DNA from 2 places in the Streptomyces sp. NPDC037126 genome. Region 2 is predicted to be linked to the other one. Evidence: riboswitches for the same ligand, from Rfam matches in the RefSeq annotation. Region 2 holds a riboswitch; the other holds the start of a gene.
What was found. Region 2 has a riboswitch for cobalamin ahead of ACZ7FF_RS05835 ((2Fe-2S) ferredoxin domain-containing protein). Riboswitches for the same ligand answer to the same signal wherever they lie in the genome.
Positions count from the first base shown of each region.

Region 1: it holds a riboswitch for cobalamin, as region 2 does, so the genes downstream of both, ACZ7FF_RS04670 (cobalamin biosynthesis protein) here and ACZ7FF_RS05835 ((2Fe-2S) ferredoxin domain-containing protein) in region 2, are expected to answer to the same signal.

Region 1 covers NZ_JBVJTD010000001.1:1,014,578-1,020,128, forward strand. The annotation lists gene cobN (cobaltochelatase subunit CobN) at 1-1,669, opposite strand, end outside; gene ACZ7FF_RS04665 (cobyric acid synthase) at 1,666-3,174, opposite strand; gene ACZ7FF_RS04670 (cobalamin biosynthesis protein) at 3,171-4,109, opposite strand; cobalamin riboswitch at 4,208-4,349, opposite strand; gene ACZ7FF_RS04675 (hypothetical protein) at 4,495-4,722, opposite strand; gene ACZ7FF_RS04680 (inorganic phosphate transporter) at 4,759-5,551, opposite strand, start outside.
Region 2 covers NZ_JBVJTD010000002.1:175,247-180,797, reverse strand. The annotation lists gene ACZ7FF_RS05860 (DUF5914 domain-containing protein) at 1-258, shown strand, start outside; gene ACZ7FF_RS05855 (MerR family transcriptional regulator) at 469-1,491, opposite strand; gene ACZ7FF_RS05850 (sigma-70 family RNA polymerase sigma factor) at 1,723-2,334, shown strand; partial or broken gene ACZ7FF_RS05845 (carbonyl reductase) at 2,587-2,892, opposite strand; partial or broken gene ACZ7FF_RS05840 (LysR family transcriptional regulator) at 2,889-3,245, shown strand; cobalamin riboswitch at 3,332-3,452, shown strand; gene ACZ7FF_RS05835 ((2Fe-2S) ferredoxin domain-containing protein) at 3,514-3,912, shown strand; partial or broken gene ACZ7FF_RS05830 (acyl-CoA dehydrogenase) at 3,891-4,074, shown strand; gene ACZ7FF_RS05825 (enoyl-CoA hydratase/isomerase family protein) at 4,071-5,147, shown strand.

The DNA.
Region 1 (5,551 bases), on a different contig from region 2:
CGTGCCCGCGCCGCTTGGCCTGGGTGCCCTCGCCGGGGTCGTTGACGATGAACGGGTAGATCAGCGGCAGTTCGCCGAGGACCGCGTCCGGGGCGCAGCCGGCGCTCAGCCCGAGGCCCTTGCCCGGCAGCCACTCCATCGTGCCGTGCTTGCCCATGTGCACGATCGCGTCCGCGCCGAAGCTGTTGTCCAGCCAGCGGTAGGCGGCCATGTAGTGGTGCGACGGGGGCATGTCGGGGTCGTGGTAGATCGCGATCGGGTTCTCGCCGAAGCCGCGCGGCGGCTGGATCATCACCACGACGTTCCCGAACTGCAGGGACGCCAGCACGATGTCGTCGCCGTCGACGTACAGACCGCCCGGCGGCTCTCCCCACGCCTCGGTCATCGCGTCCCGCAGCCGCGGGTCCAGCTTCTCGAACCACGCCCGGTAGTCGGCCAGCGGGACCCGCGCGGGCGCCGCCGCCAGCTGGTTCTCCGTCAGCCACTCCACGTCGTGGCCGCCGGCCTCGATCAGCCGGTGGATCAACTCGTCGCCCTCGGCGGGGTACTCGGTGAGCGAGTACCCGGCGTCCCGGAGGGCGTCGAGCACCCGTACCGCCGAGGCGGGCGTGTCCAGGCCGACCGCGTTGCCGACGCGGGAGTGCTTGGTCGGGTACGCGGTGAAGACCAGCGCGACCCGCTTCTCGGCGTTCGGCCGGTGCCTGAGCGCCGCGTGCCGTACGGAGATCCCGGCGACGCGGGCGGCCCGCTCGGGGTCGGCGACGTACACCGGGACCTCGTCCGGGCCCTGCTCCTTGAAGGAGAACGGCACGGTGATCAGACGGCCGTCGAACTCCGGGATCGCGACCTGCATCGCCGCGTCCATGGGGGACAGCGCCGCGTCCGACTCCTGCCACGCCTCCCGCGAGGAGGTGAGGCAGAGGCCCTGCAGGACGGGCACGTTCAGGTCGGCGAGGGCGCCGATGTCCCAGGCCTCCTCGTCACCGCCCGCCGACGCCTGCGAGGCGTGCGTGCCGCCCGCCGCGAGCACGGTGGCGACCAGCGCGTCGGCCCGCTCCAGCAGTTCGTACAGCCCGGCGTCCGCGCCGCGCAGCGAACCGCAGTACACCGGGAGGGCGTTGGCGCCCTTCGCCTCGATCGCCTCGCACAGGGTGTCCACGAAGGCGGTGTTGCCGCTCAGCTCGTGCGCCCGGTAGAAGAGCACGCCCACGGTCGGACGGCCGCCGTGGACCTCGTACGAGCCGTGGACGCCGTACTCCGGCATCCTGCGCGGCTCCTCGAAGCCCTCGCCGGTCAGCAGCACGGTGTCGGACAGGAACCGGGACAGCTCCAGCAGGTTCTCCGGACCGCCCTCGACCAGGTACCTCAGCGCCTCGGCCACCACACCGGCGGGCACGGTCGACTCGGCCATCAGCTCGGCGTCCGGCACGGTCTCGCCGCCCAGCAGCACCGCCGGGATCCCGGACGCCCGCAGCGCGGCCAGCCCGTCCTCCCAGGCGCGCTTGCCACCCAGCAGCCGTACGACGGCGAGGTCCGCCCCGTCGAGCAGCTCCGGCAGCTCCTGCGCGACGTCGACCCGGTTGGGGTTGCCGATGCGGTAGTCCGCGCCGGAGGCCCGGGCCGCCAGCAGATCCGTGTCGGCGGTCGACAACAACAACACTGTGCTCATGCGGGCGCTCCCGGTGGAATGAAAGGCAGTCCTTGCGGCGCGCCCGACTCGATGAGCCGCCACAGCGCGTCCGTGTCCGCGTGCTGTTCGATCAGGTCGCCGAGCCGGTCGAGCTGCTCCTCGCGCAGCGCGGCGAAGGAGGTGTCCGGCGCCGGCACGAAGCGGCGGCCCGCGGCGGCGGCCACCTCGCGCAGGAAGGCCCGCCGGAAGCCGTCCGACTCCAGCGAACCGTGCCAGTGGGTGCCCCAGGTCTGGCCGGCCCGGCATCCGTCGAGGAAGGTGTCCCCGCCCTCGACCGTGGCCACCCCGTGGTGGATCTCGTAGCCCTCGACCCGCTCGCCCAGGGCCTCGCCGACGGGCCGGGCGAGGGTCTTCTCACGGGCGAACCGCACCCGCACGGGCAGCACGCCGAGCCCGGGGACGGCGCCGGCGCGCGACTCGACCTCGTCCTCGATGTGCTCGCCGAGGATCTGGAAGCCGCCGCAGACGCCGAGGACCGGGCGCCCCTCGGCGGCCCTGCGCACGAGGGCGTCCGCGAGCCCGCGCTCCCTCAGCCACTGCAGCGCCCGGACCGTGCCCCGGGTCCCCGGAACGACGACCAGGTCCGCGTCGGCCAGCTCCTCCGGCCGGTCCACGAAGCGCACCACGACGCCCGGTTCGGCGGCCAGCGCGTCGACGTCGGTGAAGTTGGACATCAGCGGGATCGCGCACACGGCGACCCGCAGCACGTCCTCGCCGAGCGGGGGAGCGACCGTGGACTCCCGGACGGTGCCGCGCAGCGACACCCGCAGCCCGTCCTCCTCGTCGATGCCGAGCCCGTGCCGGAACGGCAGTACGCCGTACGCCGGGCGCCCGGTGAGGCCCTTCAGCATCTCCAACCCGGGCTCCAGCAGGGAGACGTCACCCCGGAACTTGTTCACCAGGAACCCGGCGACCAGCTCCTGGTCCTCGGGCGAGAGCAGGGCGACCGTGCCGAAGAAGGACGCGAAGACGCCCCCGCGGTCGATGTCCCCGACCACGAGGACGGGCAACCGCGCGCCCCGCGCGATCCCCATGTTCACGATGTCGGTCCGGCGCAGGTTGATCTCCGCCGGGCTGCCCGCCCCCTCACAGATCACCGCGTCATACGTGCCCCGCAACTCGGCCAGGCAGTCCAGGACCGTGCCCAGCAGCCGCTGCTGGCGCCCCCCGTGGTAGCCGCGCGCGCTCAGCTCGCCCACGGGTCTGCCCAGCAGCACCACCTGGCTGCTCTGTTCACCGCCGGGCTTGAGCAGCACCGGGTTCATCTGCGCGGTCGGCTCGATCCGGCACGCCTGGGCCTGCATGGCCTGGGCCCGCCCGATCTCCGCCCCCTCGCGGGTCACGAAGGAGTTGAGGGACATGTTCTGCGCCTTGAACGGCGCGACCTTCACACCCTGGCGCACCAGCCACCGGCAGATCCCGGCCGTCACGACGCTCTTGCCGGCGTCGGAGGTGGTGCCGGCGACGAGGAGACCACCGCTCACTTCGCACGTCCCTTCACGAGTCGGCGCGCGGCGACCGTGGCGCCGAGCGCGAGCAGGCCGACGCGGCGGGAGAGCCGTACGGCCCGGTCGATGTCGGTGACCCGGACGGCCCGTCCGCCGCCCAGCACGGGGCGGTGTTCGACACGGCCGCCGTAGGAGAGGGTCCCGCCGAGGCGTACGCCGAGGGCGCCCGCGAAGGAGGCCTCGACGGGCCCGGCGTTGGGGCTCGGGTGCTTCGCCGCGTCGGCCCGCCACGCCCGTACGGCGCCGCGCGGGTCGGGTCCGGCCAGCGCGGCGAGTACGGCGGTCAGCCGGGCCCCCGGCCAGCCGGCGACGTCGTCGAGGCGGGCCGAGGCCCAGCCGTAGCGGCGGTGGCGCGGGGACCTGTGACCGACCATCGCGTCGAGGGTGTTGACCGCGCGGAACCCGAGCAGCCCGGGCACCCCGGCCACGGCGCCCCACACCAGGGCGCCCACGACGGCGTCGGAGGTGTTCTCGGCGACGGACTCGACCACGGCCCGGGCGATGCCGTCGGCGTCCAGGGCCTGGGGATCCCGGCCGCACAGGTGGGGCAGTCGGGCCCGGGCCGCCTCGACGTCCCCCGCCTCCAGGGCGCGCCCGACGGCGCGCGCCTCCCGGGCGAGGGAGGTGCCGCCGACGACGGCCCAGGTGGCGGCGGCGGTCAGCGCGACGCCGGCGAGGGGGGAGGGGCGTACGGCGCGCGCGGCGACCGTGCCGAGGGCTACGGCGCCGCCGGCGCACACGACGGTGTGCAGCGCGCCCCAGCCGCGGTGGTCGTGCCACAGCGCGCCTTCCACGGCGGCGGCCGCCCGTCCGAACACGGCGACCGGATGCCCGCGGCGGGGGTCGCCGAGGAGCAGGTCACCGAGAAGGCCGGCGGCGGCGCCGTACGCGTAAATGCGATCGGCACCCATCGGCTCAGCCGGCCGTGGGCGCGGAAGCGGTCCTGGTACTGGTCCTCGGGCAGCCGAGCATCGCGATACGTGTCCTCACTCAGGGTGTCCGCGCCCTGGTACGGCGAGATCCGGCGGCGAGAGTTCCTGGCTCCCGGGGGTTCTTCCCCGGTGACAGTGGCGGGACCGCGCCGGATTCGCACCGGCTTCCTCTTCTGCCGCCGTAGATGGCCTGGGCAGTCCACCACGCACCCGGAACGGCCGTCAACTTGCCGTTGACCTGCGAGGGGAGAGTGTGCCGATCCCCACACCGCGGTGCCTGCGGGTACGAAAGAGGCTCCCCGCCACACCAGGTGGAGGGGAGCCTCTCGGGACTGCTCGGTCGTGCCTCGGGCCTGATGCCCGGTCAGGCCTTGACCACGATCAGGTAGAAGCCGTACGCCACCGCCGCCGCGCAGGCCGCGAAGCAGACGTAGGCGCCGGTGACGGCGAGGGCCGCGGAGTCGCCCTGGGACGAGGCGCGTTCGCGCCGGGCCAGGCCCCTGATGCCGAGGGTGAACAGGGCCACCAGGCCCACGGTGGCCACGAGGCTGACGCCGAAGACGGAGCCGATGGCCGCCCAGTCGATCTTCATGGGGATGCTTCCTTAGTAACCGGAGGAGTGACCGGGTCAGACGGTGGCGGCCGGGGGAGCGGCCGGGGCGGCGGTGGCCGGTTCGGCGGCCGGGGAGGGGATCGTGGCCGTCAGGCCCTCGGCGACCGTGCCCACGGGGGGCGGGGTCACCGCGGCGATGGCGGTGGTCACCACGCCGGCCGGCTCCGCGGTCCCGTCGACGGCGTTGACGTTCGTGTGGTCGATGACCTCGCGGCGGGAGAGCTTCCAGATGGTGGCGCTCGCGGCGACCAGGAAGACGGCGACGACGGCGGTGCCCCAGCCGCCCAGGCCGGTGACGGTCTCGGCGCCCGCGCCGACCAGGGCGGCGGCCGGCAGGGTGAGCACCCAGGCGACGGCCATGCGGGTCGCGGTGGACCAGCGGACCACACCGCCCTTGCGGCCCAGGCCCGCGCCCATCACCGAGCCGGAGACGACATGGGTGGTGGAGAGGGAGAAGCCGAGGTGGGAGGAGGCCAGGATGGCGGTCGCGGCGCTGGTCTGGGCGGCGAAGCCCTGGCGCGGCTCCAGGTCGGTCAGGCCCTTGCCCATGGTGCGGATGATGCGCCAGCCGCCGATGTAGGTGCCGAGCGCGATGGCCAGGCCCGCGGAGAGGATCACCCAGGTGGGAGGGTTGGAACCGGGGGCGATGGCGCCGCCCGTGATCAGCGCGAGGGTGATGACGCCCATCGTCTTCTGCGCGTCGTTGGTGCCGTGCGCGAGGGAGACCAGGCCGGCGGAGGCGATCTGGCCGGCGCGGTAGCCCTTGCGGGTGGCCTCGCCCTCGTCCTTGCCGCCGACACCGTAGGAG
Region 2 (5,551 bases):
ACCGACGGCGAAGGCGCGGGCTCCGTCGTCGAGACCCACGCGACACCGCTCGGACCGGACGGCGGGGGCAGGCCGCGCACGGCGGTCGTGGAGGCCGTCGTGGCCACCTCCGAAAGGCCCGGATTCGCCCTCGCCCGCCGCGCCGCGCCCCTGCTCCGCCCGGCGATCCGCTACGCGGCGGGCCGCCTCTGGCGCGACGACCTGGCCTACGCCGAACGCCGCTGGGCCCTGCGAGCCGCGGGACACTTCCCCGGCTGAACCGGCGACCCGTGCCCCCCGGTAGCGAGCCGCGTGCCCGCGGGCGGGGGGAGCAGCGCCGGGCGGCGGGCCCTCCGCGGCCCGGCCGCGGAGGACCCGCCGACACGCGAACAGCGCTCCGTCCCGCCCAGCGGGTCCCCGTACGGGCTCAGGCCTCCTGGCCGACCTGTGTGCGGCGCTCGCCCGGCCCAGCCGGTCCGAGGACGGTGTTCACGCCCGCCCCGCCGGTCCCCGTACTGCGCCGTCCGTGTCGTACAGGCCGCTCAGGGTCCGTACCGCCTCCCGCAGGCCCGTGCAGCGGGGGAAGGGGCCGGCCGCGCGGCGGTCCCAACCAGGGCCCGCCGGCAGGACGAGGGGGCGCCGGCGGGCGCCCGCCGGTCCCCACTGCAGGCCCGCGACATGCCGGGCCAGCGGTGCCGACGCCGTGGAGCGGGTCTGCGCCCACAGCACGACGGCGGCCGGGCCGGTGCGCCGTACGCAGGCCACCAGCGCCTCCACGGGCACGGCGGCGCCCAGCATGCGCGTCGGCACACCGAACTCGGCCAGCGTCGCGTCGAGTGCCTCCAGCGGCAGCGAGTGCTGCTCGCCGGGCACGCAGGCCAGCACCACCGGCTCGGTGCCGACGGTCTCCGCCGTGCGCGGCAGCACCATCGGCGCGCGGCGCAGCGCGGTGGAGATCTGCCAGGACAGCAGGTGCTCCACCTCCACGTAACGGTCGCCGGAGGACTCCCACTTGCGGCCCACCGCGCGCAGGGTCGGCACCATCACCTCCTCCCACGCGGTGGTCAGCCCGTGTTCCCTGACCGCGTCCAGCAGCCGGCTCTCCAGCTCGGGCGCGTCCAGCCGCACCGCGGCCCGGGCCAGCCCCCGGCACTCCTGGCGCACGTCACCGAGCGGCAGCCCGCCCCCGGCCCCGCCGCGCCGGGCGTCCTCCCGGGGAGGTGGCGCCACGGGGGGACGCCCGGAAGGAGAGGGGGAAGGAGCCCCCTCGCCGTGCGTGAGACGGGCCACGCGGGCCGCCTCGGCCGGGGGCGCGCCCGCCGCCGCCAGTCGGCACATCTCCTCGACCATCGCCACGTCCCGCGGACTCCAGCGCCGGTGACGCCCCTGCGACCGGGAGGCGGGCCCCAGGCCGTAGCGGCGGTCCCAGGAGCGCAGGGTGGTGGGGGAGACACCGAGCCGGCGGGCCACCGCGCCCGTGGTCAGGCCGGCCGCCTCCGTCTCCTCACTCATGACCGTCACCTTCCGCTGCTCCGTGCGGCCCGTCAGCCGTCCGGGAAGTCCCTGTCCCCAGGTTAAGCGATGCACGATCGATGCGAGTTGTCCACGCCTTTCCCCGCGGCGCACGCTGAACCAAGGGGACAGCGGCACGTACCGCGCGGTGGGCCCGAGGCCGCACCGCCGACCGGACCAGTGCCGCGCCCACCGGCGACGCCCGCCCGGCTCACTAGGAGAGACGTGGTCATGCACCGAATTCCGGCCGCACCCGGCTCCGTCACCACCGTCGAGCCCGCTCACGCCCATCCGTCACCGGACGCCGCGGACGGCATCGCGCTGTCCGCGGACGCCGCCGCCTGGTCCGCCCTCCACCGGCGGTGGGGCGGTCTCGTCCACGGGCTGGCCCAGCAGGCGCTCGGGGACGCGCGGGAGGCGGAGGACGTGGCGCAGCAGGTGTTCACCGACGCCTGGCGCGGCCGGCACGGATATGTGCCGGAGCGGGGCACACCGGCCGCCTGGCTCGTCGGGATCACCCGGCGCAAGGTGGCCGACGCGCTCGCCGCCCGTGCGCGTCGCGCCCGGCTCGCCGCGGTGGCCGCCGAACTGCTCCCGGAGCAGCACCGCGAGACCGGCGCCGAGCCCGAAGCCGCCCTGGACCGGCTGGTGGTGGGCCGGGCGCTGTGCCAACTCAGCTCCGCGCAGCGGCAGGTGCTGCACCTGGCCTACTACGAGGACCTGACGCAGGCCCAGATCGCCCGGATCACCGGCTGGCCGCTCGGCACGGTCAAGAGCCACACCCGGCGCGGCCTCGACCGGCTCCGCCGCTGCCTGGAGGACTCGGGCGTCGCGACGGCCTGACGCGCAGAATCGATGCAACCTGGGCGCTGCTTCCTGCCCGGTTCGGCGCGCGCACCGCGTCCGCATCCCGTGACCAGCGGTACCGCCCACCGCGACCCCGTACCGACCGCCGCGGGCGTCGCAAAGAGGCGCACGACGCGTACGACGACACGCCCGCCGGGAGGAACGTGACCGTGGGAACGGACCGACGGGACGGCTGCCCGTCTGTGAAGTCGACATCCCGGGAGGCCGAGGCGTGTCGAGCAGCCGGCCTCAGGGCTTGAGCATCCGGTCCTGCTCCACCGGGGGTGTGCCGTCGTGCCAGTCCAGGGCCTTGCCGAAGCGGATCAACTCGCCGTACAGGGCGGGGTCGACGTGCTCGGCGAACACGACGTCGAGCACGGCCCGGGCGGCTTCGGAGGGCGTCTGCGCCTGGCTGTAGTCGCTGAACCAGGGCCGGGAGGTCGCGGTGTCGACCATGCCGGGGCAGACCGAGGCGAGGAGGGTGCCGGTGGCGAGGTCGCGCTCGCGGCGTTCGGCCGCGACCGCCCGGACGGCGGCGACCTGCGCCACCTTCGAGTCTGCGGGGTCAGTGCCGGATCGCCGGCTCCTCCTCGGGAGAGGACCGTGCGATGGGCGTGTGGCCCGGCCTGGACGAGCGGCCCGAGATCGCCCACACCGCCCGCGACTGGCTGGCCAAGCTCCGGCTCGTCGCCGCGGGCTGCGGGCTGACCACCGTGCCGGCCGTCTTCGGCGCCATGGCGCCACCGGGTGTCCGCGTCCTCCCGGTGCGCGGCGGTCCCCAGGAGCGGCGGCGCCTGCTCCCGGCCCGGCTTCCCCACCCGGCGACCGAGGCGGTCGGCCGGCTCGCGGCGATCCTCCGCGCTGTCGCCCTGGAGGCGGACGCGCCTCCCGCACCACCGCCGTCGTGAGGACGGGCCCCTCGCACGGCGCCCGGAGGTCGTGCCGGTACCGCGTGATGCGATGATGATCGGCGACATAAGGCGACGGCGGTCCGAGGAAGCCGGTGTGAATCCGGCGCGGTCCCGCCACTGTGACCGGCGAGTGAGTTCGGGCGGGCCACCGCGGCGACGCGGGTGGCACGGCGGGGCGAGCGGCGAGCCGGGAGCCAGGAGACTCACGCGGTCGCCTCCTCGAGCGACACCGGGGCGGATCTCCCCGGAAGAGGGGAGCGGCGCCGTGCCCGGGAAGCCCACGGAAGAGACGTCGAGCGGGGCCGCGAAGGGCGGCGAACCGGTGCCGTGCCGGGTCGTCGTCTGCCGCGACTGCTGCTGCGGCACCCCCAAGGTGACAGGGGTCGACCACGCGGCGCAGACCGCGCGGCTGCGGGCCGAGGTGCCGGTGCGCGTCTCGGAGTGCCTCGACGTGTGCGACCAGGCCAACGTGGTCGTCGTACAGCCGTCCGCCGCGGGCCGGGCCGCCGGTGCGCGGCCGGTCTGGTTCGGCCTCGTCAACGATGCGGACGCGACCGAGGACATCGTCGCCTGGGTGCGTGCGGGCGGCCCGGGCGTGGCACCGCTGCCGGACATCCTCGACCTGTACGCCTTCAAGCCGCCGCGGCGCACCGTGGGTTCCTGAGACCCCGGCGGTACTCGGTCGCCGACCGTGCGCTCCAGCCGCCTCGGCGGGTCCGGCATCGAGAAGATCGTCCGCGCTCCGCACGTCCATCAGATCCTGGAAGGAACGAACGAGATCATGCGAGTCATCGTGGCCCGGGGCCTGACGGAGGCGCTCGGATGACCGCTACCGACGAACCCGTCCTGTTCCGCACCACCGGCCGGGCCGCCCACGTCATCCTCAACCGCCCCAGGGCGCTCAACGCCCTCAACCACACGATGGTCCGCCGCATCGACGCGGCCCTCACCACATGGGAGCACGACCCGGCCGTGCAGGCCGTGGTCGTCACGGGCGCCGGGGAGCGCGGCCTGTGCGCGGGCGGCGACATCCGACGCATCCACGACGACGCCCGCGACGGCGACGGCACCGCGTCGGCCGCGTTCTGGCGCGACGAGTACCGCCTCAACGCCCGGATCGCCCGCTGTCCCAAGCCGTACGTCGCCGTCATGGACGGCATCGTGATGGGCGGCGGGGTCGGCCTCTCCGCCCACGGCAGCGTCCGCATCGTCACGGAGCGGTCGAGGATCGCCATGCCCGAGACCGGGATCGGCTTCGTCCCGGACGTCGGTGGCACCTACCTGCTGGCCCTCGCCCCGGGCGAACTGGGCACACATCTGGCCCTGACCGGCGCGCAGATCGGCGCCGGCGACGCCCTGCTGTGCGGGCTCGCCGACCACTTCGTACCGGCCGACGCGCTCCCGCACTTCGTCGACGGCCTCGCGGACACTCCCGTACGGGACGCGCTCGCCCGCCATGTACGGCCGGTGCCACGGGGCGAGTTGGCGGAGCGCAGGGAGTGGATCGACGACTGCTACGCCGCCGACACGGTCGAGGAGATAACCGACCGGCTGCTCGCGCACGGCGACCCGGCCGCCAAGGAGGCCGCGGAAACCCTGTTCGCCAAGTCGCCGACCGCGCTGAAGGTCACCCTCGCCGCGGTGCGCCGCGCCCGGCGCCTCGGGCCCCTGGAGCGCGTCCTCGACCAGGAGTACCGCGTCTCGTGCGCCGCCCTGAGCACCCCCGACCTGGTGGAGGGCATCCGGGCCCAGGTCATCGACAAGGACCGCGACCCGCGTTGGTCGCCCGCCACCCTGGCCGAGGTGACCGACGCCGACGTACAGCGCTTCTTCGCGCCGCTCGGCGAGCACGAACTCGGCCTCGCCGGGCCGGAAGCCGCCCCGGAGGCGGCCTGGTGAGCCGTACCGGTGCCTTCGTTCGCGCTCGGGCACGCAGGACGCCGTCCACGCGATCGCGGCCCGGCCCCTCCGCAACTGGCCGTCGACTAGTACGAATTCACTACCGAGGGCGGACGCGGGCCTGCCGGCGCCAGTGGGCGGACACGGGCCGGACGGTGCGGGCGACCGGCCGGGAGGGGGACCGGTCCTACGCAGGGCGGTGAGTGCTCAGGGCCACACCCCCTCGGCCAGTTGTCCGATTGACGGACCATCTCGTGGGTCCGTACGCTCCGTTTGTAATGACGGCCTAAGGAAGCTGGTGGAATTCCAGCACGGTCGCGCCACTGTGAACAGATCCTCCCCAGGGCGGGTCTGGAGTCAGACCCTGGGCCGTCATGACGCTCCACTGAACCGAGGGACGCACG